DNA from 3 places in the Pseudoxanthomonas sp. SGNA-20 genome. Region 3 is predicted to be linked to each of the others. Evidence: predicted binding sites of a transcription regulator. Region 3 holds the regulator's gene; each other region holds the start of a gene.
The links. Region 3 encodes FliA, which starts transcription of late flagellar genes. Its sites were predicted from a motif close to TAAAGTTTNNCNNNCNNNGGCCGATAA; they were not measured.
Positions count from the first base shown of each region.

Region 1: the regulator FliA is predicted to act here: its motif matches at 1,739-1,765, upstream of EIM48_RS01505 (methyl-accepting chemotaxis protein).
Region 2: the regulator FliA is predicted to act here: its motif matches at 2,867-2,893, upstream of EIM48_RS10935 (HD-GYP domain-containing protein).

Region 1 is NZ_RRYK01000001.1:334,194-343,926, forward strand. It holds gene EIM48_RS01500 (DUF2339 domain-containing protein) at 1-1,651, opposite strand, end outside; gene EIM48_RS01505 (methyl-accepting chemotaxis protein) at 1,807-2,883, shown strand; gene gap (type I glyceraldehyde-3-phosphate dehydrogenase) at 2,957-3,961, opposite strand; gene EIM48_RS01515 (OmpW family outer membrane protein) at 4,144-4,767, shown strand; gene EIM48_RS01520 (S1/P1 nuclease) at 4,830-5,684, shown strand; gene modA (molybdate ABC transporter substrate-binding protein) at 5,744-6,535, shown strand; gene modB (molybdate ABC transporter permease subunit) at 6,544-7,236, shown strand; gene EIM48_RS01535 (ATP-binding cassette domain-containing protein) at 7,268-7,882, shown strand; gene EIM48_RS01540 (flavin reductase family protein) at 7,937-8,494, shown strand; gene EIM48_RS01545 (lipoprotein) at 8,495-9,091, opposite strand; gene EIM48_RS01550 (TonB family protein) at 9,094-9,733, opposite strand, start outside.
Region 2 is NZ_RRYK01000005.1:195,987-205,719, forward strand. It holds gene EIM48_RS10925 (glutamate--cysteine ligase) at 1-1,005, shown strand, start outside; gene EIM48_RS10930 (hypothetical protein) at 1,039-1,356, opposite strand; gene EIM48_RS10935 (HD-GYP domain-containing protein) at 1,585-2,826, opposite strand; gene frmR (formaldehyde-responsive transcriptional repressor FrmR) at 2,961-3,236, shown strand; gene EIM48_RS10945 (S-(hydroxymethyl)glutathione dehydrogenase/class III alcohol dehydrogenase) at 3,296-4,405, shown strand; gene EIM48_RS10950 (NAD(P)H-binding protein) at 4,409-5,110, shown strand; gene fghA (S-formylglutathione hydrolase) at 5,123-5,974, shown strand; gene EIM48_RS10960 (hypothetical protein) at 6,057-6,623, shown strand; gene EIM48_RS10965 (hypothetical protein) at 6,627-7,304, opposite strand; gene EIM48_RS10970 (hypothetical protein) at 7,318-7,656, opposite strand; gene EIM48_RS10975 (DegV family protein) at 7,724-8,665, opposite strand; gene EIM48_RS10980 (2-hydroxychromene-2-carboxylate isomerase) at 8,751-9,377, opposite strand; gene EIM48_RS10985 (DUF924 family protein) at 9,512-9,733, shown strand, end outside.
Region 3 is NZ_RRYK01000006.1:160,651-170,383, reverse strand. It holds gene EIM48_RS15775 (chemotaxis protein CheW) at 1-342, opposite strand, end outside; gene EIM48_RS11890 (ParA family protein) at 837-1,622, opposite strand; partial or broken gene motD (flagellar motor protein MotD) at 1,811-2,638, opposite strand; gene EIM48_RS11880 (flagellar motor protein) at 2,652-3,392, opposite strand; gene EIM48_RS11875 (chemotaxis protein CheA) at 3,505-5,412, opposite strand; gene EIM48_RS11870 (protein phosphatase CheZ) at 5,416-6,045, opposite strand; gene cheY (chemotaxis response regulator CheY) at 6,042-6,434, opposite strand; gene EIM48_RS11860 (RNA polymerase sigma factor FliA) at 6,461-7,201, opposite strand; gene EIM48_RS11855 (P-loop NTPase) at 7,198-8,031, opposite strand; gene flhF (flagellar biosynthesis protein FlhF) at 8,069-9,427, opposite strand; gene flhA (flagellar biosynthesis protein FlhA) at 9,599-9,733, opposite strand, start outside.

The sequences.
Region 1 (9,733 bases), on a different contig from region 3:
GCCAGCCGGTCGCGCCGGCCAGCACCAGGGCCAGGTCGGCGCGCAAGGCCGGAGCGGCGAAGCGCGAGATCTCGTGCGCGCAGTCGCCGGCCCACCACGCCGTGCCCCACAGGAAGAACAGTGCCGCCGGCACGGTCCGGCCATGGGCACGTGCCGCCCAGGCGCTGGCCCAGCCGCCCAGCGCCAGCAGGAACATGCCCATCGCCGTCGGATTGGACACGGCACGCAGGTCCCCGTGCGCATTGTCCAAGCCGAGCAGCAACGCCAACGCCGCCAACAGCTGCAGCGCCACGCCGCTGGCCTGCGGCAGCCAGCGCTGCCGGCGCAGGCCCAGCCACACCAGCCCGGCGCCCTCCAGCGCGAACACGCTGGCGGTGGCGCGCGCGCTCAGGCACAGCGGCACCGCCAGGGTGGCGAAGCCCACTGCCAGCACCGCCCAGGACTGCGCCAGCAGCTCGTAGCCGGAGCGCCGCAACAGCGCCCGCGCCAGCATCGCGTACAGCACGGCCAGGCCCAGCGCGCAGAACGCCAGCGGCATGCGCTGGTCTTCCAGCAGCGCCGCCTGCAGCGAGAACGCCACCAGCGGGGTGCCGAACACCAGGCAACCGTCGACCAGGTCGCGCCGTCCCGCCGGCCGGCGCCGCGCGAACAGCAGCGGCACCACCAGGTAGAACGCGAAGAACAGGGCGAGGAACGGCTGGGTGCTGGCGTACTTCTCCGGCGCGTAGGCGCTGGCGCCCCACAGGCTGCCGATGCCGAAGGTGGACGCGAAGCCAAGCAGGTTGAGCAGGCGCCAGGACCTGAACCAGGCGATCGCCACCACCGCGGCGTTGGCCAGCGCGTAGTAGGAAAACAGGGCGACGTGGTTGCCGCCGCCGGTGGACAACCACACCGGCGCCAGGAAGCCGGCCAGCAGGGCGAACGCGGCCAGCGCCTGCGCGTTCTGCAGCACCGCCAGCAGGGCCGCGCCCGCGACCAGGATCACGCTCAGGGCGAACGCCGGGCCGGCGTCGACCAGGCCGTAGAGCCTGGACGACGCGAACACCACCAGCAGCAGAGTGCCGATCGCCCCGCCCTGCACGCTCAGGGCAAAGACCCGGTTGCCCTCGCGCCGGCGCCAGGCAAAGCCCAGTGCGAGCAGCGCCGCCGCGGCCACGGCGGACAGGCGCAGCGCCACCGGCAACTGCAACAGGCCCTGGTCGGAAGCGTACTTCAGCAGCGCCGCCACGCCGGCCAGCGCCACCAGCACACCGATCTTCACCGGCACGTTGCCCACGGTGAACCAGCGCTTGACCACGCGCAGCAGCACGTTCTCCGCGGGGACGCGCGGCGCGCCCGCGTCGCCGCCGGCATGCGCCGCTGCCGTTCCGGCCGGTGGCAGCGGTGGCGGTGCCGCGGACGGGCGTAAGCCGGCCGCGGTGGACGGCACGGCCGCCGCCACGGAACCCGCCGCGGCCGCCGGTGCATGCGCGGCTTCCGCGGGTGGTGGCGAGGCCGCCATGCCCGTCGGCGCCGGCGGGCGCAGGGCGGCAAGCGCACGCTCCAGTTCCGCCACCCGCCGGCGCAGGCCGAGCACTGCAAGGCCCAGCACGCCCAGCAGCACCGGCACCGCCAGTACCGCCAACACCACCAGCACGATGATCGCTTCCAAGCTATCCCCCGTCATGGATGGGCCGCCCCTCCCCGGCAGGCGCTGCGGGCATGCTACCGGAGCGTCCTGGCTTGCCGGCGGCCCGGCTCAAGTCCGGTCGCGGCGGGCCGATGAAGCCCGGTCATCTTTCATATGAAACCGTCCCCCATCCCCGCATGAACACGCCAGCCACGCCTGCCCAGGCCAGCGTCGACGACCACATCCGTTCCGTGGCTGGCCTGTCCGGCCGCATGCTGGGCGAGCTGCGGCAATCGCTGCGGCGGATCGAGGAAATCAACCGCACCACCCTGGTGATCTCGATGAACGCGCGCGTGGAATCGGCGCGCATGGGCGCGGCCGGGCGCGGCTTCGCGGTGATCGCGCAGGAGATGGATGCGCTCTCGCGCCGGGTGGCCGAGACCGCCGGCGAGATCGACCGCCGCGCCGAGGCCACCCGCGCCGACATGCAGGCTACCCTGGCGCGGCTGGAGGACGAGGTGCGGCATACGCGCCTGGCCGGGCTGGCCCTGGTCAACATCGATCTGATCGACCGCAACCTCTACGAGCGCAGCTGCGACGTGCGCTGGTGGGCGACCGACGCGGCGGTGGTCGCGGCCGCGCGCCCGGGCGCCACCGCGGAGGAACTGGCGCACGCCTCGCGGCGCATGGGCCAGATCCTGGATTCGTACACGGTGTACTTCGACCTGGTGCTGGTCGGCCTGGACGGGTGCGTGCTGGCCAACGGCCGCCCCGGCCAGTACCGCTCCGCCGGCATGGACGTGCGCGACGCGCCCTGGTTCGAAAGCGCCAGGCGCTGCGCCAGCGGCGAGGAATTCGGCTTCCAGGAGGTGCATGCCAGTGCGCTGGCCGGCGGCGAGCGGGTGCTGGTCTACGCCTGCGGCGTGCGCGAGGGCGGACGCGTCGACGGCCGCCTGCTGGGCGTGCTCGGCATCGTGTTCCGCTGGGACGCGCTGGCGCAGACGGTGGTGCAGCGCACTCCGCTGTCGCAGCAGGAATGGACGCGCAGCCGGGCATGCATCGTCGACGGCCAGGGCCGGGTGCTGGCCGACTCGGCCGGGCGCATCCTGCAGGAGGTGATCGACTTCCCCGGGCGCGACGAACTGCTGCGCCAGCCGCTCGCGGCACGGGTGGTGGAGTTCCAGGGCCGCCCGCACTGCGTCGCGCACGCGGCCTCGCCGGGCTACGAGACCTACCGCAGCGGCTGGCACTCGCTGATCCTGCAGGCACTCTAGGCAGCCGCCGCCGGCGCAAAAAACAAGCCCCGGCAGGGCCGGGGCTCGTCCTTTGCAGCGCTTGCGGTGCGGCTTACTTGCCGGCCACCACGCGGGCCATCTCCAGGCACTTGTTGGAGTAGCCCCACTCGTTGTCGTACCAGGCCACCAGCTTGACGAAGGTCGGGTCGAGCTGGATGCCGGCGTCGGCGTCGAAGATCGAGGTGCGGGTGTCGCCGCGGAAGTCGGTGGCCACCACCTTGTCCTCGGTGTAGCCGAGGATGCCCTTCAGCGCGCCCTCGCTCTGCGCCTTGATCTCGGCCTTGATCTCCTCGTAGGTCGCCGGCTTCTCCAGCTCGGCGGTCAGGTCGACCACCGACACGTCCGAGGTCGGCACGCGGAAGCTCATGCCGGTGAGCTTCTTGTTGAGCGAGGGGATCACCTTGCCCACCGCCTTGGCCGCGCCGGTGGAGGACGGGATGATGTTCTCGAGGATGCCGCGGCCGCCGCGCCAGTCCTTGTTGGACGGGCCGTCGACCGTCTTCTGGGTGGCGGTGGCGGCGTGCACGGTGGTCATCAGGCCGCGCTTGATGCCCCACTTGTCGTGGATCACCTTGGCCAGGGGCGCCAGGCAGTTGGTGGTGCAGCTGGCGTTGGAGATGATCGCCTCGCCGGCGTAGGTGTCGTGGTTGACGCCGTAGACGAACATCGGCGTGTCGTCCTTGGACGGGGCCGACATGATCACCTTCTTCGCGCCGGCGGCCAGGTGCTTGCCCGCGCTGTCCTTGTCCAGGAACAGGCCGGTGGACTCGATCACCACCTCGGCGCCCACCTCGTCCCACTTCAGGTTGGCCGGGTCGCGCTCCTGGGTCAGGCGGATCTTCCTGCCGTTGACGACCAGGGTGTTGCCCTCGACCTGCACCTCGCCCTTGAAGCGGCCGTGCACGGAGTCGTACTTCAGCATGTAGGCCAGGTAGTCGGGCTCCAGCAGGTCGTTGATCGCCACGATCTCGATGTCGTCGCCGAAGTTCTGCACGGCAGAACGCAGAACGTTGCGGCCGATGCGGCCGAAGCCATTGATGCCTACCTTGATCGCCATTCTGATGACTCCTGACGCCGCGCCGGGGCGCGGCCCGTGGTGGATGAAGGGGGTAATGCAGCGGATGGCCATTCTAGCGCACCGGCACCGGCGCCACCTGCGCCCGGCTTGACTGGAATCAAGGCGCGCCCCGGGGACCGGGCGGAGACTTCCCGCCACACCCAACACGCAGAGTGTTACCGATGAAACACAAGCTTCTCCCGCTGCTTGCCGCTTCCCTTGCCGCCGTCGCCGCCGCCCCGGCCTTCGCCCAGTCCGCCGGCGACTGGACCCTGGGCGTGGGCCTGCACCAGGTCGACCCGAAGTCCGACAACGGCAAGCTGGCCGACGGTACCCTACCGCTGGCCATCGACAGCGACGCCAAGCCCAGCGTGACCTTCGAGTACTTCGTCAAGGACAACCTCGGCGTCGAGGTCCTGGGTGCGCTGCCGTTCAAGCACGAGATCGCGGTCAAGGGCGTGGGCAAGGTCGGCCAGACCAAGCACCTGCCGCCGACCATCACCCTGCAGTACCACTTCAACAGCGCCGGCAAGGTCTCGCCGCTGCTGGGCGTGGGCATCAACTACACCACCTTCTTCAGCGAGGACACCACCGGCGCCCTGGCCGGCACCAAGCTGAAGCTGGACGATTCCTTCGGCCTGGCCGCGCACGCCGGCCTGGACTTCAAGGTCAGCGAGAAGGCCTCGGTGCGCGTCGACGTGCGCTGGGCCGACATCGACACCGACGTCAAGGTCGACGGCGCCAAGCTCGGCACCGCCAACATCGACCCGCTGGTGTACGGCGCGTCCTACGTCATGAAGTTCTGAGCGACAACGCTTCCCTTGGCGGGGAAAGGCGGTGGTGCGGGACAGTCGGTTAAAGTTGGCCGATGACGTCCCGCACCGCTTCCACCCGTCCGATCCGCGCCCGGCGCCACTCGGCGTGGCTGCCGGGCTTCCTGTTGCTGCTGTCCGTGGCCCTGCCGGCGCAGGCCTGGGGACCGCTCGGCCACCGCCTGGTGGCGCGCCTGGCCGAGGAACAGCTCTCGCCGGCCGCGCGCGCCGAAGCCCAGCGCCTGCTGCGCGGCGAGCCCGAACCCGGCCTGGCCGGAATCGCCAACTGGGCCGACAACCTGCGCGGGTCCGATCCGGTGCTGGGCCGGCGCACCGCCGCCTGGCACTACGTCAACATCGGCGAGGCCGACTGCCATTACGAGCGCCAGGCCCATTGCCCCGACGGCAACTGCGTGAACGAGGCGCTCGAGGCGCAGGCGCGCATCCTCGCCGACCGTAGCCGCAGCGACGCGGAGCGCCTGCAGGCGCTGAAGTTCGTCGTGCACCTGGCCGGCGACGCGCACCAGCCGCTGCACGCCGGCTACCGCCACGACCGCGGCGGCAACAACTACCAGGTCAACTACCGCGGCAAGGGCAGCAACCTGCACTCGCTGTGGGACAGCGGCCTGCTCGCCACCCGGCGGCTGGACGAGGAGGCCTGGCTGCAGCGCCTGCGCACCCTGCCCGCGCCGGCGGTCGAACCGGTCGGCCGCCCGCCGCGCCCCGGCTTCCCGCTGCCCTGGGTCGAGCAGTCCTGCCGCACCGGCCTCGCCCCCGGGGTGTACCCGCAGGGCCACGTGGTCGACGATGCCTACGTGGACGCGCACCTGCCGACCCAGGAGGCGCAGCTGCGCCTGGGTGCGGCGCGCCTGGCCGAGGTGCTGGAAGCCACCCTGGGCGATCCCGGATAACCCGGCCGCCGCCCGGCCCGACCGCATCGCTTTCGCCGCAACCCCACCGGAGAAACGCCATGTCCAAGCCGAGCCTCCTGCTGCGCCTGTGTACCACCACCGCGCTGGCCGTCGCCGGCCTGGCGGCGGGCAGCGGCGCATCCGCAGCCGGCGGCGCGCCGCTGACGGTGTTCGCCGCGGCCAGCCTGCAGGAATCGCTGGACGAGGCGGCCGCCGCCTACCGCCAGGCCACCGGCGTGCCGGTGCGCGTGTCCTACGCGGCCAGCTCCACCCTGGCCCGGCAGATCGAGCAGGGCGCGCCGGCGCAGGTGTTCTTCTCCGCCGACGATGCCTGGATGGACTACCTCCAGCAGCGCGGGCGGATCGATCCCGGCAGCCGCCAGGAACTGCTGGGCAATACCCTGGTGCTGGTCGCCCCGCGCACCGCGGCGGCGCCGGCGGTGGACCTGGCCCGGCCCGGCGCCCTGGCGGCGGCCCTGGGCAAGGGCCGGCTGGCGGTCGCGCAGACCCAGACGGTGCCGGCCGGCAAGTACGCGCGCCAGGCGCTGCAGGCGCTGGGCCACTGGCCGGCGGTCCAGGGCCGGCTGGCCGAGGCGGAGAGCGTGCGCGTGGCGCTGATGCTGGTGGCCCGCGGCGAGACCCCGCTGGGCGTGGTCTACGCCTCCGACGCCCGCGCCGAGCCGCGGGTGCAGGTGGTGGCGACCTTCCCCGCCGGCAGCCATCCGCCGATCATCTACCCGGTCGCCGCGGTGGCGCCGGCCACGCCCGCCGCGCGCGGATTCGTGCGCTGGCTGGCCGGGCCGCAGGCGCGGGCGATCTTCGCCCGGCACGGTTTCCATCCCCAGGACTGAGCATGGCCCTGCCCGGCTTCACCCAGGACGAGATCACCGCCATCGCGCTGAGCCTGAAAGTGGCCGCCGTGGCCGCCCTCGCCAGCCTGCCGTTCGGGGTGGCGGTGGCGTGGCTGCTGGCGCGCCGGCGCTTCCCCGGCAAGTCGCTGCTGGACGCGCTGGTGCACCTGCCGCTGGTGCTGCCGCCGGTGGTGATGGGCTACGCGCTGCTGGTGCTGTTCGGCCAGCAGGGCCCGGCCGGGCGCTGGCTGGAGGACACCTTCGGCATCAGCCTCGCCTTCCGCTGGACCGGCGCGGCGCTGGCCTGCGCGGTGATGGGCTTCCCGCTGATGGTGCGCGCGATCCGGCTGTCGATCGAGAACGTGGACCGGCGCCTGGAGCAGGCCGCGGCCACCCTGGGCGCGGCGCCGTGGCGGGTATTCCTCACCGTGACCCTGCCGCTGGCCTGGCCGGGCCTGGTGGCCGGCGCCGCCCTGGGCTTCGCCAAGGCGCTGGGCGAGTTCGGCGCCACCATCACCTTCGTCTCCGCCATCCCCGGCGAGACCCGCACCCTGTCCTCTGCGATCTACGGGCTGATGCAGGTACCGGGCGGCGAATCGGGGATCTGGCGCCTGGCCGCGGTGGCGCTGGTGATCTCGCTGGGCGCGCTGCTGTTCTCCGAATGGCTGGTGCGGCGCCAGCGCGGGGGCGAGGAGGAATGAGCATGGACCAGCCCATGCGCGGAGCCGCGCCATGCTGAAGGTCGACATCCATCTGCGCCGCGGCCGCTTCCAGCGCCACGTGCGGATCGACGAGCAGGCGCGGGTGCTGGCGCTCGCCGGCCCGTCCGGTGCCGGCAAGACCAGCGTGCTCAATGCCATCGCCGGGCTGGTGCGGCCGGAATCGGGTTACATCGAGATCGACGGCCGCGTGCTGTACGACAGCGCGCGCGGCATCGACGTGCCCACCCATCGCCGCCAGGTCGGCTACGTGTTCCAGGACGCGCGCCTGTTCCCGCACCTGGACGTACGCCGCAACCTGCTCTATGGCCGCCACCGCGGCGGCCAGGCCGGCTTCGCCTTCGACGCGGTGGTCGAGTTGCTGGGCATCGGCCACCTGCTGGACCGGCGCACCCGCCACCTGTCCGGCGGCGAATCGCAGCGCGTGGCGATCGGCCGCGCCCTGCTGTCGCAGCCGGCGGTGCTGCTGTTCGACGAGCCGCTGTCGGCGCTGGACCCGGCGCGCCGCGAGGAACTGATCCCGTGGCTGCGGAAGGTGCGCGACGAGGTGCGCCTGCCGATGCTCTACGTCAGCCACCATCCCGACGAAGTGCGGCGCCTGGCCGACGCCATCCACGTGCTGGATTGACGCGCCGTTGCCGCGCGCGTGCGCAGGCTGGCGGCGTCCACGAAGGAGCCGAGCATGGCCCTGCCCCGCAAGACCGCGTTCCCGGTGGAGAAGATCCGGCGCTTCCTCGAGCCCGGCCCGGTGGTGCTGGTCACCACCGCGTGGAAGGGCCAGCGCGCGATCATGACCTGCGGCTGGCACATGATGCTCGGCTACGACCTGGTCGGCACCTACATCTGGGACGCCAACACCAGCCATGCGCTGGCACGGCGCAGCCGCCAGTGCGTGATCAACCTGCCCACCGCGCCGCTGCTGGACGCGGTGGTCGGCATCGGCAACTGCAGCAGCGCGCAGGTCGACAAGTTCCAGCGCTTCGGCCTGACCGCGCAGGCGGCCGAGCTGGTCGGTGCGCCGCTGATCGGCGAATGCCACGCTAGCTTCGAATGCCGCCTGCGCCGCACCCACCTCAACGACGACTACCCGCTGTTCGTGTGGCAGGTCGTGCGCGCGCACGTGGCGGCGCGGCCGCAGCGCCCGCGCACCGTGCACTACCGCGGCGACGGCCGCTTCATGCTGTCCGGCGATGAAACCAGCCGGCGCCGCCTGTTCCGCCCGGAAATGCTGGGGCAGTAGTCAGGGCGAGGACCGCCGGTTGGAAACCCGCGCCTGGCCCTGCTGCAGCTCGAAGGTGAAGGCCCAGGCCAGGGTGACCGGCACCGGCTTGACCGCGCTCACCGCGCCGGTGCAGCCGCCCCCGTTCCAGTCGCGGTTGCGGGTGGCCGCGTCCGGGTATTCGCACAGCAATGCCGGCTCGAATTCCCAGGCCGCGACCGCTTCGAGCACCGCCGTGCCCAGCGGTTCCGGTGCTTCCTCGGGCGCGATGCAGCCCGGCGCGCCGACCAGGTGCACGTTGCGCACCTCGCCGTCCTCGCCCACCGCCAGCGACACGCACAGGGTCGCGGAGAACGGACTGGGCGGGCGGTAGTGCGCCGGGAACGCCGGGCTGTCGTTGGCCAGGATCCGCGGGAACACGAAGCCCTGGTGGGGTGCCAGCTCGTAACGGGTGTCGGTAGTCGGCACGATCATGCGCTGGCCCACGCCGGCGCTGGCATCGGGTTGGGCCTCGTCGATCCCGCCGCGGCTGGCGCAACCGGCCGCGGCCAGCGCCAGCAGGCCGCCGCACAGCCACCGCGCGGCACGTCCGCCGCCGCAAGCGTGATGGAACCGCATCGTCATTCCTGGCCCCCCTGGTCCGTGGCCCGCTTGTCCGGGGCAAAACTGATCGGCACGCGCACGCGGCGGACCCTGGCCACGCCGTCGTCCGCGTCCGGCCTGAACTTCCACTGCCGCGCCGCTTCCACCGCCGCGGCCTCGAACACCCCGGCCGGCGCGGCGCGCTCCACTTCCACCGCCGCCACGCTGCCGTCGGCGGCCAGGTCCAGCAGCAGGCTCACCTCGCCGGCGATCCCGGCCTCGGCGGCCTCCTTCGGATAGCGCGGCGGCGGCATGAACGCCGCCGGTACCGGCAGCCAGTCCCCCTCCTGCGCGGCGGCCGCGGCCGGCCGCGCGGCCCAGGCCAGGCCGCCGATGCCGCAGGCGAGCGCGCACGCCACCAGCGCGGCGGCAAGCCGCTGCCGCGGTGACGCCGCCGGGCGCCGCAGCAGTTCGATCCGCTCCCTGAGCGCATGCAGCGGCGGCCAGTGGCAACCCAGCGGCAGCGGCGCGTGCGGCAGCTGCGCCTTGAGCATGGCCTCGCCGTACACGCGCCGCTGGCGGGGATGGCGCGCGATCACCGCGGCATCGCAGGCCAGTTCCTGGTCGTGGCGGAAGCGCCGCAGCGCGGCCGGCAGCAGCGGGTGGAACCAGAACAGG
Region 2 (9,733 bases), on a different contig from region 3:
GAGGTGCGCCAGGTCGCCGACGAGCTGCAGCTGGGCTTCCTCGGCATGGGCTTCCAGCCGAAGTGGCGGCGCGAGGACATGCCGTGGATGCCCAAGGGCCGCTACCGGATCATGCGCGCCTACATGCCGAAGGTCGGCGGCCTCGGCCTGGACATGATGACCCGCACCTGCACCGTGCAGGTCAACCTGGACTTCGCCTCCGAGGCGGACATGGTGAAGAAGTTCCGGGTGTCGCTGGCGCTGCAGCCGGTGGCCACCGCGCTGTTCGCCGATTCGCCGTTCAGCGAGGGCCGGCCCAACGGCTTCCTCAGCTACCGATCGCACATCTGGACCGACACCGACCCGGACCGCACCGGCATGCTCGACTTCGTGTTCGAGGACGGCTTCGGCTACGAGCGCTACGTCGACTACCTGCTCGACGTGCCGATGTACTTCAGCTACCGCGACGGCACCTACGTCGACGCCAGCGGGCAGAGCTTCCGCGACTTCATGCAAGGCCGCCTGCCGGCGCTGCCGGGCAAGCTGCCGACCCTGCGCGACTGGTCCGACCACATGACCACCGCCTTCCCCGAGGTGCGGCTGAAGAAGTACCTGGAGATGCGCGGCGCCGACAGCGGCCCGTGGGCGCGGCTGTGCGCGCTGCCGGCGTTCTGGGTCGGCCTGCTGTACGACGACGCGGCGCTGGACGCGGCCTGGGACCTGGTCAAGGACTTCACCGGCGAGGAGCGCCACGCCCTGCGCGACGGCGTGCCCAGGCACGCGCTGAAGCTGCCGTTCCGCGGCGCCACCGTGCGCGAGCTGGCGCTGGCGGCGCTGGAGATCTCCGCCGCCGGCCTGCGCCGGCGCGCCGCGCGCAATGCCGACGGCATCGACGAATCGCGCTTCCTCGACACCCTGATGGAAATCGCCGAGTCCGGGCTGACCCCGGCCGAGCGCAAGCTCGAACTGTTCCACGGCCCGTGGCAGGGCGACATCGACCGGGTGTTCGCCGAATTCGCCTACTGAAGGCGGGGCGGGCCGTGGAGGCCCGCGCCGCGCTTACCTGCCTGCATCCAGCGCGGGCAGGGCCAGGCCGGGCTCGTGCCGGCCCGGAAGCACGCCGGCATACGGCTGGCCGAAGCGGCCGCCGGCCACGTCGAAACGGTGCCCGATCCGCCGCTGCGGATCGGCCGGGTCCTGGTAGTCGACCGTGCACAGCTGCAGGCTGCCGTCCTGGTCGAAGTAGGAGGCGATCTCCGGGAACGCGGTATCGGCCGGGAGCAGGGCGGCGGCTTCGCGCAGGCACAGGTCCGCGCCATCGAAGCGGCCGGCCTGGCCGCGCGCCGGCGCCGGGGCCGGCAGCGGCGTGGCCGGCACGGGGGCGCGGCTGGGCAGCGTGTTGCTGCCGGCGGCGAAGGCCAGCGCCGCGGCCGCGCCGCACAGGAACGGGAGGACGGATGGTGGGCGGGGGAATCGCTCACGGTTGCTCCATGCAGTGTGGCGGTCGGGGGAGCAACGACTATAGCGATCCGGCGAAGGTTGCTCAGGCAACCTGGCGGAACACTTTCTTGCGCATTGGCGAACGCCCGCGCGCGGGCGCGGCGGTCAAGGCGCCCACAGCTTGTGCAGGTCGCGGAAGCCCCATTCGCGGGGCGATTCGATCCCGGTGATGCGCTCGCTGCAGCCGGGCGCCGACAGGTCCACGTCGGCGAGCAGCAGGTGCGAGCGCAGCCGCGCCGAATAGAACACCCGCACCAGCGGCCGGGTGAGGTCGCCCGGCCGCTGGTCCAGCACCACCGCCAGGCGGTCGCTGGACAGCCGCACCAGGCTGCCGGCCGGATAGATGCCGAGGCTGGCGATGAAGGCCTTGAGCACGACCGGGTCGAAGTGGCCCTTCCACGAGGCCATCCGCCGCAGCGCCTCGGCCGGATCCCAGCCTTCCTTGTAGGGGCGGTTGGAGGTGATCGCGTCGTACACGTCGCACACCGCGCTCATCCGCGTCAGCAGCGGCAGCTGCGCGACCGCCAGGCCGGCCGGGTAGCCGGTGCCGTCCATGCGCTCGTGGTGGTGCAGCACCATGTGCAGGATCCGGTCGTCGTGCTCGCCGCCCTCGCGCAGCAGGCGCGCGCCATGCTCCGGGTGGGTGCGCATGACCTCCATCTCCTCCGGCTCCAGGCGCCCGGGCTTGTTGAGGATCTCCAGCGGCACGCAGGCCTTGCCCAGGTCGTGCAGCAGGCCGCCGACGGTGGCGGCCTGGCAGGCCTGTTCGTCCAGGCCCAGCTGGCGGGCAAGCGCGGACATCAGCGCGCCGACCGCCACCGAGTGCAGGTAGGTGTAGTCGTCGGCGGTCTTGAGCCGGGCGATGCCGATCAGCGCGGCGGGATGGCGGCCGACCGAGGCGGAGATCTCCTGCGCCAGCGGCAGCACCGAGGCGGCATCGACCATGCGCCCCATGCGCACTTCCTGGAACATCGCCTCCACCGCCTCGCGGCCCTCCTGGCAGATGCGGCGCGCCCGGGTCAGTTCGGCGTCGAGGTCGACCTTCGGCGCCACCCTCGCGCCGCGCGGGCCAGGATTTTCCTCCGCGCCGGCGGTCGTCCCGGCGGCGCCGGGAGGCGGCGTGGGTTCCGCGGCGGGTTCCGCGGCCGCTTCGGCCGGGTCTTCCTCCGGCAGGCTGCGCTCCGGGTCGATGTCCACCGTCTCGATCCCGCTGCCCTGCAGGCGCTCGATGTCGCGCGCGGTGGCGAGGAACGAGGTCCGCCAGAACGGATGCTTGAGCCAGGCGCCGTTGACCCGCTGCACGTACATGCCCGGGCGGAGCTGGTGGACGGGGATGGTGCGCTGCATCGTGGACCGGCGGCTCTGGGGGGACAGGGTGCCGGGGGCCATATCGGCCGGACGTGGCCTGGCTTGAGCACCGCGGCGGCTCGCCGGCCGGCGGCCTGGCTGATACTATCCCCCAGTATCAGAGGAGGCCGGCCATGCCCCACAGTCCCGAGGAAAAGCGGCGCGTGCTGGCCCGCGTGCGCCGCATCCGCGGCCAGGCCGAGGCGCTGGAGCGCGCGCTGGAGGCCGGCGCCGACTGCGCCCCGGTGCTGCAGCAGATCGCCGCCATCCGCGGCGCGGTCAACGGGCTGATGTCCGAGGTGATGGAGGCCCATATCCGCGAGACCTTCGGCCACGCCGCCGGCTCGGACGAGCAGCGCCAGGCGCGGGTCGCGGAGATGACCGCGCTGGTGCGTTCCTACCTCAAGTGATTCCCCCTCCGCCGGAGCGCCGGCGGATCCGTTCGTCGCCGTCCCAAAGGAGTTTCCCCATGAAGTCCCGTGCCGCCGTCGCCTTCGCCGCAGGCCAGCCGCTGCAGATCGTCGAGATCGACGTCGCCCCGCCCAGGGCCGGCGAAGTGCTGGTGAAGATCACCCATACCGCGCTGTGCCATACCGACGCCTTCACCCTCTCCGGCGAGGACCCGGAAGGCGTGTTCCCGGCGGTGCTGGGCCACGAGGGCGCCGGCATCGTGGTCGAGGTGGGCGAGGGCGTGACCTCGGTCAAGCCGGGCGACCACGTCATCCCGCTGTACACCGCCGAGTGCGGGCAGTGCCTGTTCTGCAAGAGCGGCAAGACCAACCTGTGCGTGGCGGTGCGCGCCACCCAGGGCAAGGGCGTGATGCCCGACGGCACCACCCGCTTCTCCTACAACGGCCAGCCGATCTACCACTACATGGGTTGCTCGACCTTCTCCGAGTACACCGTGGTCGCCGAGGTCTCGCTGGCCAAGGTCAACCCGCAGGCCAACCCGGAACACACCTGCCTGCTGGGCTGCGGCGTGACCACCGGCATCGGCGCCGTGCACAACACCGCCAGGGTGCAGGAAGGCGATTCGGTGGCCGTGTTCGGCCTCGGCGCGATCGGCCTGGCGGTGATCCAGGGCGCCCGGCAGGCCAAGGCCGGCCGCATCATCGCCATCGACACCAACCCGGCCAAGTTCGAACTGGCGCGGCAGATGGGCGCCACCGAGTGCGTCAACCCGAAGGACCACGACAAGCCCATCCAGCAGGTGATCGTGGAGATGACCGGCTGGGGCGTGGACCACAGCTTCGAGTGCATCGGCAACGTCGAGGTGATGCGCGCGGCGCTGGAATGCGCGCACCGCGGCTGGGGCCAGAGCGTGATCATCGGCGTGGCCGGCGCGGGCAAGGAGATCAGCACCCGTCCGTTCCAGCTGGTGACCGGCCGCAAGTGGATGGGCACCGCCTTCGGTGGCGTGAAGGGCCGCAGCCAGCTGCCGGGCATGGTCGAGGACGCGATGGCCGGCAAGATCGAGCTGGCGCCCTTCATCACCCACACCCTGCCGCTGGAGCGGATCAACGAGGCCTTCGACCTGATGCACGAGGGCAAGTCGATCCGCACCGTCATCCACTACTGAGCGATGCAGCCGGCGGGCGCCAATGCCATGGCCACCGGCGCGAGGATCGCGCTGGTGGCCGGTGCCAGCGGCCTGGTCGGGCGCGCGCTGCTCGCGCGCCTGTGCGCCGATCCGCAGGTGGCCGCGGTGCACGCCCTGGTCCGCCGCCCGCTGCAACTGCGGCACCCGAAGCTCCAGCTGCACGTGGTCGACTTCGCGCGCCTGCCGCCGTTGCCGGCAGCCGGCGAGGCCTACCTGGCACTGGGCACCACCATTGCCGTGGCCGGCACGCGCGAGGCGTTCCGGGCGGTGGACTTCGACGCCAGCCTGGCGGTGGCGCGCGCGGCGCTGGAGGCCGGCGTGCGCCGCATCGGGCTGGTCAGCGCGATGGGCGCCAATCCCCGGTCGCCGGTGTTCTACAACCGCACCAAGGGCGAACTGGAGCAGGCGCTGGCCGCGTTGCCGCTGGATGCACTGGTGGTCGCGCGGCCGGCGCTGCTGCTGGGCGACCGCGCCCGCCTGGGCCAGCCGCATCGCCGCGGCGAGCACCTGGCCGCGCGCCTGGACCGCTGGTTGCGTCCGCTGCTGCCGGGGCAGCTGCGTGCCATCACCGCCGAAGACGTCGCTGCCGCGCTGGCCGCTGAAGTGCCGCGCGCAAGCGGCCACACCATCCTCGGATCGGCGCGCATGCAGGGCGCATCCGCCGCGCCGCACCGGAACGCATAAGGAGAGGTAACCATGGAACGCATCGAACACCGCGCCTGCTTCGGAGGCTGGCAGGACGTCTACCGCCACGCGTCGTCCGTGCTCGGCTGCACGATGAGCTTCGCCATCTACCTGCCGCCGCAGGCGGCCGAACGCCGGGTGCCGGTGCTGTACTGGCTGTCCGGCCTGACCTGCACCGAGCAGAACTTCATCACCAAGGCCGGCGCGCAGCGCTACGCGGCCGAGCACGGGATCGCCATCGTCTGCCCGGACACCAGCCCGCGCGGCGAGGACGTGGCCGATGCCGAAGGCTACGACCTGGGCAAGGGCGCCGGCTTCTACCTCAACGCCACCCGCGAGCCCTGGGCGCGCCACTACCGCATGCACGACTACGTGGTGCACGAGCTGCCGGCGTTGGTCGAGGCGCAGTTCCCGGTGACCGGCGAACGCGCCATCAGCGGCCATTCGATGGGCGGCCACGGCGCCCTGGTCTGCGCGCTGCGCAATCCCGGACGCTACCGCAGCGTCTCGGCGTTCTCGCCGATCGTCGCGCCCAGCCAGGTGCCGTGGGGCGAGAAGGCGTTCGGCGCCTACCTGGGCGCGGACCACGCGGCCTGGAAGCAGTGGGACGCCTGCGAGCTGCTGGGCGGCGCCGCGGAGAAGCTGCCGCTGCTGGTGGACCAGGGCGCGGACGACGAGTTCCTCGAGCTCCAGCTGCGCCCGCAGCTGCTGCAGGCCGCGGCCGCGGCGGCAGGGCATCCGCTGACCTTGCGCATGCATCCGGGCTACGACCACAGCTACTACTTCATCGCCAGCTTCATCGGCGAGCACCTGGCGCACCATGCCGCGGCCCTGCGCGGCCAGGCCGGGGTGCCGCGCGGCTGAGCGCGCCGGCGCCGCAGCATGACCCCCGCGGCGGCCGTGTGGCATGGTTGCGCCACATGGACGCCGACCAGGGGGGAGACGCATGCGGGGCAGGAGTCATTACGGGTATGCACTGGCGGTGGCGCTGCTGGCCACGGCCGCCGGCGCGGCCGCGGCCGAGGGCGGCGCCGCGCCGCAGCGCACGGTGGCCGGCGCGCAGGAATTCCTGCGCCAGGTGCTGCCGGGCAACCGCTATCTGTCGACGATGATGAGCGAGGTCCTGGCCAAGGCCCGCCGCGACGGCCTGCGCGCCGAGTTCGAGCCGCTGCCGCCGATCGTCGACGCCGACCCGGTGGCGCACTGCCGCTCCTACCTGATCGGCGAGATCGCCAACACCTGGCTGACCGTGCGCGACCCGGCCACCGGCGAGGCGACCGAGGCCGGCTTCGCGGCGATGGCCGGCGACGACCACGTCGGCAGCCCGGATGGCCTGCACTTCGGCTCGATCCGCGCCCTGCGCCAGGACGGCTCGCGCGTGTACCTGCGCTTTGCCGGCGAGCAGCACGACGCGGTGCTTCACCTGGAAGGCAGCGAGATGGCTTCGCGGGTGCACGCGGCGCTGGACTTCCTGCGCCGCGAGTGCGATCCGGCCGCGGCCACGGGCTTCTGAGCGTCACTCCCGCAGCGCGAAGTCGGTGCGCGCGAAGCGCCCGGCTTCGATGCTGTCGCCGGCGTGCTCCAGCTCCAGCGGCGTGGCGAACATCGGCCCGGCCCAAACGCAGGTGTGGAACTCGCCGTTCTCGCCGCACGGATCCACTCCCGCCGGCAGTTCCTCGAGCAGGGCCGCATCGAAGGCGCGGCCGCGGAAGCGCGCGTCCAGTTGCTGCGTATCCACGCAGCACACCCGCGCGCGCAGGCCGGCGTCGAGCATGCGCCGCGCCAGCAACGCGGTGTCGAAGCGGAACAGCGGGGTGAGCAGCTCCCAGTCCAGGCTTTCCAGCTGCTGCCGGCGCCAGGCGCGGATGTCCTCCAGGAACAGATCGCCGAAGGCCATGGTGCGCAGCCCGGGCCAGCGCCGCGCGGCCGCGTCCAGCGCGCCGGCCATGGCCGCGCCGTAGGCCGCGTTCTCGCAGGCCGGCGGCAGTTCCACCTCCAGCAGCGGCAGGCCGGCGGCCGCGGCCTGCGCGCGCAGTACCTCCACCCGTACTCCCTGCATCGAAGCGCGGCCAGCGCTGACGGTCGACAGCAGGCCGACCACCTGGTGGGTGGCCGACTGCCGCAGCATGTGCAGGGTCCAGGCCGCGTCCTTGCCGCCGCTCCAGGCCAGCAGGACCGGGATGCGCGCTGCCATCGCCGTGGCCGGCTCAGCGCACGTCGCGCAGTTCCCAGCGCGAACCGGCCAGCAGGCGCAGGCGGTGGCGCAGGATCTCGCCGGGCAGGGAGGTGGTGGCGGTGAGGTAGACCGACATGTCCTCGCGCCGGCCTTCGACCGTGGCCTGCGGATCGGTCGCGCCCAGCGCCGGGTCCACCTCGTCCGGTTCCGGCTGCATCTGCCGCCAGCGCTCGAACAGCGCCGGCGAGCGCAGCGCATCCTGCAGCTGTTCGGCGAAGGCTTCGTAGCCGTTGGCGGTGAACGACAGCGACGGCTCGCTGCCGCGCGCGGCGACCGGCTCGGGCAGGCGGATCACGTAACGGACGGGCATCGGCGGCTCCTGCGGGCGGGAGCGGACAATCTAGCAGCGCCGGCGCGAAGCGGCCGTGGCCGCCGGCTCAGCCGAAGCTGGCGTCGGTGGAGGCGTAGGCCACCGCCACCGCGCCCTTGCCCACGTTCACCATGCCGGTCAGGCTCATCATGCTCTCGAACACCTCCACGCCGTGGTCCAGGCAGGTGTCGAGCAGGCGGGCGTAGCCGGGCAGGCCGTGCAGCTCGGCCAGGTCGCCGCCGTAACAGACGCTGACGGTCGGGGTGAGCAGGCCGCTGCGCACGCGCTGGCAGGCCATCTCGAACATCTTCTCGGTGGCCGCCTCGAAGCCCTTCACCCGGCCCACCGGCTCGGTGGTGCCGCGCCAGGCGCGGATCACCGGCTTGATGTCCAGCGCCGAGCCCAGCGCGGCGCTGAGCAGGCCGACGCTGCGGTCGCCCTTGGTGCGGGCGCGGTTGCGCAGGTAGTACAGGTCGCGCGGGATCATGAAGCCGCAGGTGTGCTGCGCCAGTTCCTCCAGCCGCGCGCGCATCTGCGCCACGCCGGCGCCGGCGGCGCGCATGCGCACCGCCTCCACCGCGGTGATCGCCTGGCCGACGAACAGGTTGAGCGAGTCGATCACCCGCAGCGCGAACGGGGTGGTGATCCCGGCGGCCTGGCGCACCGGCTTGTACTCGTTGAGGATGGCGTAGCTGGCCTGCAGCGCGTTGTCGTGGATCTGGCTGCGCAGGCGCGAGATGGTCAGGCAGAAGACGTGGTCGTAGTCGATCACCAGGCGCTGCAGGAACAGGTCGCGGATCTGTTCCACGCTCAGCGGCGTGGTCTCCGCCTCGTGGCCGCGCTCGGCCACGTGCGCGTGCAGGAAGGCCAGGGTGGCCTTCTCGTCGCGCCGGTCCTCGAGCACGGCGTTGCCGATGCGGACCGTGATCGGCATGACCACGATCCCGTGTTCGCTGATGAACGAGGCCGGCAGATCGCAGGCCGAATCGACGACTATCCCTATGCGCATTGGGCCCTCCCAGGCGTCCTGCACGCGGAGCGGCGTGAACCCTATCGCAGAATCCGGCGGCTTGCGACTGCCGGAAGCGGGGTGTTCAGCGCTTGCGCAGGATCCCCACCGGCAGCTTCCCGATCTCCGCCAGGGGGCCCTCGCGCAGCAGTCCGGGGTCCTCGAGCACCGCCAGCATGAGCTCGTGGCTGTCGTTGCCCCAGAACAGGCCGCCGTCCACCTCCAGCGTGGGCACGCCGAACACGCCGGCCGCCAGGGCTGAATCGGTCAGCTCGCGCAGCTTCTGCTTCACCGCGGGCGCCCCGATCGCCGCGGCCACGTCCTCGATGCCGAGCCGGCGCCCGGCCTCCGCCAGCGCCGCCGGGCTGCCATCCAGGCCCTGGCGCCAGATCGCGTCGAAGATCGCGTCGATCGCCTCGGGGCGGATGTTTGCCGCAACGCACAAGCGCAATGCGGGCAACGGATTGAACGGATGCGCCAGCGGGAACACCAGCGGCACCCCCTCGCGCCGCGCCTGCCACAGCACCTGGCGGTAGATGAATTCGCGCTTGCGTGGGATTTCCGCCGGCCCCAGGTTGCCCAGCGCGGCCAGCACCGCGCCGAACACCACCGGCACCGGCTGCACCCGGCCCGCCTGCACCAGCGGCCGCATCTTCTGCCAGTGCAGGTAGGAGAACGGGGAGACGAAGTCGAAGTACCAGCGTGGCGTCATCGGGCGGCTCCTGCGGGACGTGCGCATGATGATGCCGGCAGCAGCGCCCGGCGCCACGCTGCGTTGCCGCGGTGCTGTCGCCGCGTGCATGGCCGATGGCGCATGCTCGGGGGGCGACGACCGAGGAGGATGCAATGGCAAGCGCGGGCGAAGTGGTGGAGTTCTGGCGCCAGGCCGGGCAGCAGGCGTGGTTCAACGGCGGCGAGGCGTTCGACCGCCAGTGCGAGGCGCGCTTCCTGCAGGCGCACCTGGCGGCGGCGCGCGGCGAGTGCGAGCACTGGCTGGGGACGGCGGAAGGGGCCCTGGCCCTGCTGATCCTGCTCGACCAGATCCCGCGCAACGTGTTCCGCGGCAGC
Region 3 (9,733 bases):
CTCGAGCACGACGAAGCGGGTGGCGGCGGTATCCGGTTGCGCGGGCTGGCCCAGGTGCATGCCCAGGTCCAGTACCGGCACGACCTGGCCGCGCAGGTTCATCACCCCGAGCATGGCCGGGACCGTGCCGCGCAGGGCCAGCAGCGGCACCGGCAGCACCACTTCCTGGACCTTGAGCAGTTCCAGGCCGTAGCGCTGGCTGCCGCAGCGCAGGCGCAGCCAGCGCGAGCTGTGCCCGGTGGGGTCGGCCGCGGTCGACTCATCCGCGGCGGCATGGGCCGCGCGCGGCGCGTGCGGGACCGGGGCCGGCGCGGGTGCCGGAGGCTGGGTGCGGCGGGCCACGGGAGCCGGCGCGGGTGGCGGCGGCACGGGCGCGGCGGCGGGAACCGGCGCAGGGGCCACGATGCGCGGCGCGGGAGCGGGCGCTGGGGCCGGAGCAGGGGCCACCATCGGAGCGGGCGCGGGAGCCGGGACCGCCGCCGGGCCGGGGGCGGGTTCTGCCGGGGCCGCCACTGCCGGGGCGGGCTCGACGGCGGCCGCCGCCGGGGCGGCTTCGGTGGCGTCAGCGGGCGCCGGGGTACCGGCCGCTCCATCGGGCCCGACCGCGGCCTCCGACGGAGCCTCGGCCAGGTCTGCCGCCGCATCAGCCACGGCAGCCGGAACGTCAGCCGGAACGTCAGCCGGGCGCTCGTCCATGACCGTAGCCTCCGCTCCAGGCGGCGGCGAGGGAGCCTGCGCATCGCCCGCAGGGGCCTGGGCGGCAGGCGCGGCCTCGCCGGCCGCAGGCTCGGGGGCCAGCAGTCCGTCCAGGTAGTCGTCCAGTGCCGCGACCCCGTTCATGCCGCCTGTTCCAGGGCCTGGGCATCGCTGGCCAGGATCCAGTCCAGCGCACGCCGGTAGGCGGACAGGGCACGCCCGGGATAGGCACCCTCGTCGGCAAACGGCTGCACCAGCAGTTCGGTATTGCACAGCCGGGTATCGACCGGGATCGCGTCATCCCACACGCGCTCGCCGTGTTCGTCCTGCATGCGCTTGAGTGCTTCCTGGCCGGCGCGGGTGCGGCGGTCGTACAGGGTCGGCAGCACCGACACCGGCAGCGGGCGCCGGCGCGAGCGCTCGACCATCTCCGCGGTGCGGCGCATGCCGGCCAGGCCGTGCAGCGCCAGCGGCTCGGCCTGGGTCGGGATGATCGCGCGGTCGGCCGCGGCCAGGGCGTTGATCATCAGCAGGCCCAGGGTCGGCGGGCAGTCCAGCAGCACGTAGTCGTGCTGGCCGGCATGGCGGGCCAGGGCCTGCGCCAGGGCCAGGCCGAGGCCGGGCTGGTTGGCGCTGCGCCGCTCCAGGGTGGCCAGGGCGGTCTGCGCGCACACGTAGTCCAGGCGCTCGACCGCGCTGGTCCGGGCGAGGCTCGCCAGCGGCCGCGGCGGCGTGGCGAACAGCTCCATCACGCCTTCCGGGGCCGGGTCGGCGGGCACGCCGAAGGTGCGGGTCAGGGACGAATGCGGGTCCAGGTCCACCAGCAGCACGCGGCTGCCGCGCGCGGCCAGGCCGCGGCCCAGGGCCAGGGTGGTGGTGGTCTTGCCCACGCCGCCTTTCTGGTTGGCGATCGCCCACACGCGCATCAGTCGGATCCTCCTGTGGTTCTTTCGGCTGCCGCGCCGGGCGCGGCAGCGGTGGCCGCCTGGCCGGGTGCCGCGCGCCCGGGCACCGGCTGGCTGGCTGCCACATCTGCTATCGGCACCTGCGCGCCGCTCTTGACCGCCACGCCTTCCTCCGCGCCGGGGTCCGCATCGCCGGCGGCGCCGGGCGCGGCCAGCACGATCAGGACCACGCGGCGGTTGCGGTTGCGGCCTTCCTCGGTGAGGTTGTCCGCACGCGGGCGGTGCTCGCCGTAGCCGACCATGGCCAGCCGCTCCGGGGCCACGCCCTGCGCCGAGAACAGGTGCACCACGCTGGCCGCGCGCGCCGCCGACAGCTCCCAGTTGGACGGGAACTGCACGGTGTTGATCGGGCGGTTGTCGGTATAGCCCTCCACCCGCACCGGGTTGGGGGTCTCGCGCAGCACGTCGGCCAGGCGGGTGAGCACCTCGCGCGCGGATGCGTCCAGCGCGGCCGAGCCGGTGTCGAACAGGATGTCGCTGTTGATCTCCACCTCCAGCCACAGCTCGGCGCGGCGGATGGTGATCAGGCGCGCGTCGACCAGCGGCGCCAGCGCCTCCTCCAGGCGCGTGGCGATGTTGCCGAGCTGGCGCTGGGCGCGCTGCACGGCGGCGCGGTCGGACACGTCCAGCGGCACGCCGGTGCGCATGTGCGAGGCCAGCGCCGGAAGCAGGGTGGGGTTGGGCGCGGGCGAGGGCGCAGACGGGCCGTGGCGGGCGCCGGACTTGATCGGCGAGGGCCGGTCGTAGTCCGAGCCCTGCAGCTGGAAGTTGCCGACCTGCACCGGGTTGATGGTGCGCGGCGCGCCGCCGAAGGCGGCGGTCAGGGCGTCGGCCAGCACCCGGTACTTGCCCTCGTTGAGGGTGGAGATCGCGTACATCACCACGAAGAACGCCAGCAGCAACGTCATCAGGTCGGCGTAGGGGATCGCCCAGGCCTCGTGGTTGCCGTGCTCCTCGTGCTTCTTCCTGCGCGCCATCGACGGCTCCGGGTCAGTGCAGGAAGCCGGCGAGCCTGGATTCGATGTTGCGCGGGTTCTCGCCCTGCGCGATCGCGATCAGGCCCTCGATGATCATCTCCCGCTCGCCGGTGCGGCGGCCGATGACCGCCTTGAGCTTGGAGGCGATCGGCAGGAAGAACAGGTTGGCCGAGGCGATGCCGTAGATGGTCGCGGTGAACGCGGCGGCGATGCCGTGGCCGAGCTTGGACGGATCGGCCAGGTTCTTCATCACCGCGATCAGCCCGAACACGGCGCCGACGATGCCCAGGGTCGGGGCGTAGATGCCCATGCCCTCGAACACCTTGGCAGCGGCCAGCTCCTGGTTCTCCTGGCTCTCCAGGTCGATCTCCAGCATGTGCCGGATCTGCTCCGGCTCCACGCCGTCGACCAGCATCTGCAGGCCCTTCTTCAGGAACGGGTCCTCCTGCTCGCCGACCTGCTGCTCCAGGCCCAGCAGGCCCTGGCGGCGGGCGATGTTGCTCCATTCCAGGATCTGCGCCATCAGCGCGGCGCGGTCGGCGGCCGGCGGGCGCAGCACCCAGCCGACGATGCCCAGGGCGCGCTTGAACACCGGCGGCGGGGTGTGCACGAAGATCGCGGCGAAGGTGCCGAGGATCACGATCACGAACGCGGCGGCCGACCACAGCGAACCGAGGCCGGCGCCCTTGAGGATGGCGCCGCCGATCAGCGCGACCAGGGCAAGGAGCAGACCGATGAGGCTGAGGATGTCCATATGTCGGGTTATCGGCGCACGTGGACTGGGACTTGAGCGGGAACGCCCGCCGGCATCGCCGCCGGCGCGCGGCTGCGCGGAACGGCGCACGCGCACGGCGTGCGCCGCGCGCTCACGGACTGCTGGCGCGCAGGCCGTCGACGTCCAGGATCAGCGCCAGGCGGCCGTCGCCGATCAGGGTCGCGCCGGCATAGCCGGGCAGGCCGCGCAGGGCCTTGGGCAGCGGCTTGATCACCACTTCCTCGCGGCCGCGCACCTGGTCGACGATCAGGCCGAAGCGGGCGTCGCCCATCTGCAGCACGACCACGGTCAGGGCGCCGTTGCCGGACAGCGGCTCCAGCCCCAGCCAGCGGCGGAGGTCCACCAGCGGCAGGGTATGGCTCTGGCGGTCCATCACCGGACGGCCGTCGAACCAGCCCAGCGCGGAGGGCTTGGCGTGCAGCACCTCCTGCACCCGCGCCAGCGGCAGGGCGTACACCGCCTCGCCGGCCTGCACCAGCAGGGTGGGCAGGATCGCCAGGGTCAGCGGGACGCGGATCAGGAAGCGGGTGCCGCGGCCGAGCTCGGACTGGATCTGGATCTGCCCGCCCAGCTCGCGGATGCGCGACTGCACCACGTCCATGCCCACGCCGCGGCCGGAGATGTCGGTGACCTGGGTCTTGGTGGAGAAGCCGGGCAGGAACACCAGCTGCAGGCATTCGTCCGCGCCCAGGCGTGCCGCGGCCTCCGGGTCGATCAGCCCCTTCTCGCGCGCCTTGGCGCGCAGGCGCTCCGGATCGATGCCGGCGCCGTCGTCCTGGACCTCGATGGTGACGTAGTCGCCTTCCTGCTGCGCGGCCAGGCGCAGCCGGCCCACGCGCGGCTTGCCGGAGGCCTCGCGCACTTCCGGCGCCTCCACGCCGTGGTCGATGCCGTTGCGCACCAGGTGCACCAGCGGATCGGCCAGGGCCTCGACCAGGTTGCGGTCCAGCTCGGTGTCGGCGCCAACCATCTCCAGTTCGACTTCCTTGGCCAGCGAGCGGGCGACGTCGCGCGCCACCTTCGGGAAGCGCGAGAACACCTTGCCCACCGGCTGCATGCGCGTGCGCATGACCGCCGACTGCAGGCGCGCGGTGGCCACGTCGAGGCTGGCCACGGCGCGGTCGAGTTCGTCGTCGCGCAGGCGCGCGCGCAGGGTCTTGAGCCGGTTGCGCGCCAGCACCAGCTCGCCGATCAGGTTGACGATCGCGTCCAGGCGGCGGGTGTCCACGCGCACGGTGTGCTCGGCCTCGCCCGCGGCGGCGGCGCGCGGGGGCGGGCTGGCCGGGCGCGGGGCGGCCGGCTTCGGCACGGGGTTGGGAGCGGGCGGCGGCGCAGCGGCCGCCGGTGCCGGGGCCGGCGCGGCGGCCGGCAGCGGCTTGGCCCCGGGCGGCGCCTTGCCGTGCAACTGGTCCAGCAGCGCCTCGAATTCGTCGTCGGTGATGGTGTCCGCAGCCGCGGTGGCCGGCGCGGGCGCGGCTGCGGGCTTGGCGCCGGGCGCGGCCTTGCCGTGCAGCTGGTCGAGCAGGGCCTCGAACTCGTAGTCGCTGATCAGGTCGTCGCCGCCGGCCGGCGCGGGCGCCGCCACGGGCTGCGGCGCGGCCTGCGGCTGCGGCGCGGGCGGCGCGACCAGGGCGAACTGCGCGATCAGCTCCGGCGGCGCGTGCTCCGGCTCGGTGCCGGCGGCGACCGCGTCGAGCATGGCCTGCAACCAGTCCAGCGAGCGCTGGGCGGCGTCGAAGTGCAGCGGGTCCAGTTCGGCGGTGCCGGAGCGGGCGGCGCCCAGGGTTTCCTCGGCGGCGTGGCACAGCTCGACCATCGGCTGGATGCCGAGGAAGCCGGCACCGCCCTTGAGGGTGTGGAAGCCGCGGAACACCGCATTGAGCTGCTCGCTGTCCTGGGGCGCGCGCTCCAGCTCCACCAGCTGCTCGCCGAGCCGGTCCAGGATCTCCTGGGCCTCGACGATGAAGTCCGCGGCGATTTCGGGCGTCACACCGCTCATGGCTTACAGCCCCAGTTCCGACAGCAGGGCGTCGGCGTCGTTCTGGCTGACCGCATGGGTGTCCAGCCCGGCCACCGCGGGGCCCGCCAGCGCGGGCTCGCGCGGCTCGGCGCGCGGCGGCAGGCCCAGTTCGCCGAAGCCTTCGTGGACGCGGCGCACGATCCCGGCGACGCGGCGGATGATCTGCCCGGTCAGGTCCTGGTAGCTCTGGGTCAGGGCGATCTCGGTGAGGTTGCGGCGGATGCGGTCCAGCACCTGGTCCTGGCCGTCGGTCACGCCTTCGGCGCGCAGGCCCTCGACCAGGGCGCGGCATTCGTCGGCCAGGTCCAGGGTGCGGTGGGTGGCCTGCTCGGTCATGCCGATGACGTGGTCCAGGCGCGCGCAGGCGTCGTCCAGTTCGACCCCCTCCACGCCATGGTCGTCGGCGCCGGGGACCTCCGGCAGTTCGCCCAGGGCCTGGCTCAGTTCGCGCGCCAGCCGGCCGAGGCCCTGCACGAGCGGACGGGTGCGGGCGGCGGCCAGGGCGTCGATCTCGGCGCGCAGTGCGCTTTCGTCGCCGCGGTCCAGGGCTTCCAGGGCGTCGTGCAGGCGCTGGACCAGCGCCGCACGCTCGGGGGATGCGGTGGTGCTCATGCCGTCGCCGCCAGCCGTTCGAAGATCTTGTTGAGCTTCTCCTCGAGGGTCTGCGCGGTGAACGGCTTGATGATGTAGCCGTTCACGCCGTTCTGCGCGGCCTCCAGGATCTGCTCGCGCTTGGCCTCGGCGGTGACCATCAGCACCGGCAGGGTCTTGAGCTTGGGGTCGGCGCGGATGCTGCGCAGCAGCTCGATGCCGGTCATGCCCGGCATGTTCCAGTCGGTGATGACGAAGTCGAACGGCTGCGCGCGCAGGGCCGCCAGCGCGGTGTGGCCGTCGTCGGCCTCGGCGGTGTTGCTGTAGCCCAGATCGTTGAGCAGGTTCTTGACGATGCGTCGCATCGTCGAGAAGTCGTCCACGATCAGGATCCGCATGTTCTTGTTCACTTCGTGCTCCGTTTGGCGTTGCGTGCTCAGTCGTCGTCCAGACCGGCATCACGTGATTCGTACTGGGACAGGCGGCCGCGCAGGCGCAGCACGGCCTGGCCGTGGATCTGGCACACCCGGGACTCGCTGACCCCGAGCACCGCGCCGATCTCCTTCAGGTTCAGCTCCTGCTCGTAGTACAGCGACAGCACCAGCTGTTCGCGCTCGGGCAGGTTGGAGATGGCCGCCGCCAGCTCGCGGCCGAAATCGCTGCGCTCCAGCAGCTGCTGCGGGGTGGGGCTGTTGCTGTTGACCTGCACGTCGCCGTGGTCCTCCACGTGCGAGTCCAGGCTCAGCACCTGGCCGCGAGAGGCGTCCTCCAGCAGGCGCAGGTACTCCGGCAGTGGCATGTCCAGCTTGGCCGCCACTTCCTGCGGCGCGGCGGCGCGGCCGGTGGCCTGCTCGATCTCGCGCACCGCGGCGGCGGCGTCGCGGGCGCGGCGGTGCACCGAGCGCGGCACCCAGTCGCCGCGCCGGATCTCGTCGATCATCGCGCCGCGGATGCGGATCGAGGCGTAGGTCTCGAACGAGGCGCCCTGGTCGGGGTCGTAGCTGCGGCTGGCCTCAATCAGGCCGATCATGCCGGCCTGGATCAGGTCGTCGACCTCGACGCTGGCCGGCAGGCGCGCCGCCAGGTGGTGGGCGATGCGCCGCACCAGGTCGGCATGCCGGGTGATGGCGTCGTCGTTGCTGCCGCGCACGGCGCGGTATTCGGCCACGGCATTCATGCGACCGCGCCTTGCCGGATCATCCGGTCGACGAAGAACTCGATGTTGCCGCGCGGGGCGGTCGGCGCCTGCCAGCGCGCCGCGCGGCGGGCGATCTCGGCGATGGCGCGGGCCGAGGGGCTGGCCGGGTAGGCGGTGGCGACGGCCTGCTGGCGCTGCACCGCCATGCGCAGCCAGTCGCACTGGGGCACCGCGCCGAGGAAGTTCAGAGAGACGTCGCCGAGGAAGCGCTCGCATACCCGCGACAGCTTGTCGTACAGGCCGCGGCCCTCGGCCGGGCTGCGCACCATGTTGGCCACCACCTGGACCCGGTCCACGCCGCGCTCGCGGGACAGGACCTTGATCAGGGCGTAGGCGTCGGTGATCGAGGCCGGCTCGTCGCAGACCACCACCACCGCGTCCTGGGCGGCCTGGCAGAAGGTCAGCACGCTGTCGGTGATGCCGGCGGCAGTGTCTACAACCAGAATGTCAAGATCACGCTGCAGGTCATTGAAAACATTGACAAGTCCCACGTGCTGGGCTGGCTGCAGTTCGGCCATGTGCCGGCGCCCGGAGGCGGCCGGCACCACCAGCATGCCGTTGGGGCCTTCCAGGATCACGTCCTCCAGCTCGCAGCGGCCGGCGACCAGGTCGGCCAGGGTGTGCTGCGGGGACAGGCCCAGCAGCACGTCGACGTTGGCCAGGCCCAGGTCGGCGTCCAGCAGCAGGGTGCGCTTGCCCAGCGCCGCCAGCGAGGCGGCCAGGTTGACCGACAGGTTGGTCTTGCCCACGCCACCCTTGCCGCCGGTGATGGCGATGCTGCGGACGGGGGCGAGCGGTGCGTGGTTCATCGTCGGGCGGAAGGGGCTCGGGGTTGCGGGGCGGGACTCAGGCGACGGCATGGTCGGCCTCCGGGATGTTCGGCTTATCGGCAGCCCGGCGCAGATCTTCAAGGCGAAGCACCAGGCTGGCGGCATTGGCCCGGTGCAGGTCCTCCGGGACCCGCTGGCCGTCGGTCACCCAGGTCAGCGGCAGCTGGTGGTCCACGACCACCGACAACGCGCTGCCCAGGCGCCCGGTCTCGTCGACCTTGGTCAGGACCACGCCCTGCGGGCGGGCCGGGCCGAAGCGGCGCACGACCTCGTCCAGGTCGGCGAAGTGGGAGTTGGCCGGCAGCACCAGCAGGGTGCTGACGTTGCGTGCGGCGCGCAGCCAGTTGAGCTGGTTGGCCAGGGCGCGGTCGCGCTGGCCGAGGCCGGCGGTGTCCACCAGCACCAGGCGGTAGTCCTGCAGGCGCTGCAGCAGCTGGATCAGGGCCGCGTCGCTGTCGGCCTCGTGCACCGCGATGCCCAGCTGGCGGCCGTAGCCGTACAGCTGCTCGCGACCGCCGATGCGGGAGGTGTCGGTGGTGACCAGGGCGATGTCGCGCGGGCCGTGCTCGGCCACGAAGCGGGCGGCCAGCTTGGCGATGGTGGTGGTCTTGCCGGCGCCGGTGGGGCCGACCAGGGCGATCACGCCGCCGGCCTCCAGCGGGTCCACCGGGCACACCGGCAGGCGCCGCGAGATCAGGCCCAGCATCAGGCCGCGGCCGCGGTGCATCGGGGTGTCGGCCGGCAGTTCCAGGACGATGTCGCGGGTGATCCCGGCGTCGAAGCCGTAGTCCTCCATCAGTTCCATCGCCGCCAGCCGCACCGGCGAGCCGCGCAGGCGCTCGTCGGTCAGGCGGTGCATCTCGCGCTCGATCATGGCGCGCATCTGCGCCAGTTCCTCGCGCATGGCGCGCAGCTGCTCGTCGTCGGCCGGCGCCACCGGGGCCGGCACCGCGGCCAGGGTCGGGGCCGGACTGGCGGCCGGGGGCGCCGGTTCCGGGGCGGGCGCAGGCGCCGCGGGGGCGGGACCGGCCGGGGCGGCAGGATGCGCCATGACCACCTCCGGCGGCAGCACCGAGACCGCGCGCGCGGTCGGGGTGGCCAGGGCCGCGGCCATGGCGGCGGCGAAGTCGTGCGGGGCAGGGGCAGGGGCGGCGGCCGGCGTCGGGGCCGCGGGCGCGGGCACCGGTTCACTGGCGCGCTGGGCCTCGATCAGGGCCCGCTGCACCGCGTCCTCGTCGTAGTTGCTGGCCGCGACGATCTCCACCCCTTCCTCGGTGCGGCGGTTGGAGAGGATCACGGCATCCGGTCCGTGCTCGGCGCGGACCATCCGCAGCGCGGTACGCATGTCGGCGGCAACGAAACGCTTGATTTTCATGGTTAGGGGCCGTGATTGGTGATTGGTGATTGGTGATTGGAAGAAGCAGATGCCGGGCCTCCGCGGCCTGTCCGTATCCGTGTTCTTGTTGCCTTGTTCATCCCACTTCCTTCCCAGTCCGCCGCGATCCGCTTTTTCCAATCACGAACCACGAATCCCCAATCACGGCTTTCAGTTGATTGTTCCGACCAGCTTCAGCCGCTTGTCCTCCGGTACCTCGGTGTAGGCCAGCACCGACAGCGACGGCACGCTGTGGCGTACCAGCCGCGCCAGCGAGGCGCGCACGGTGGCCGGTACCAGGACCAC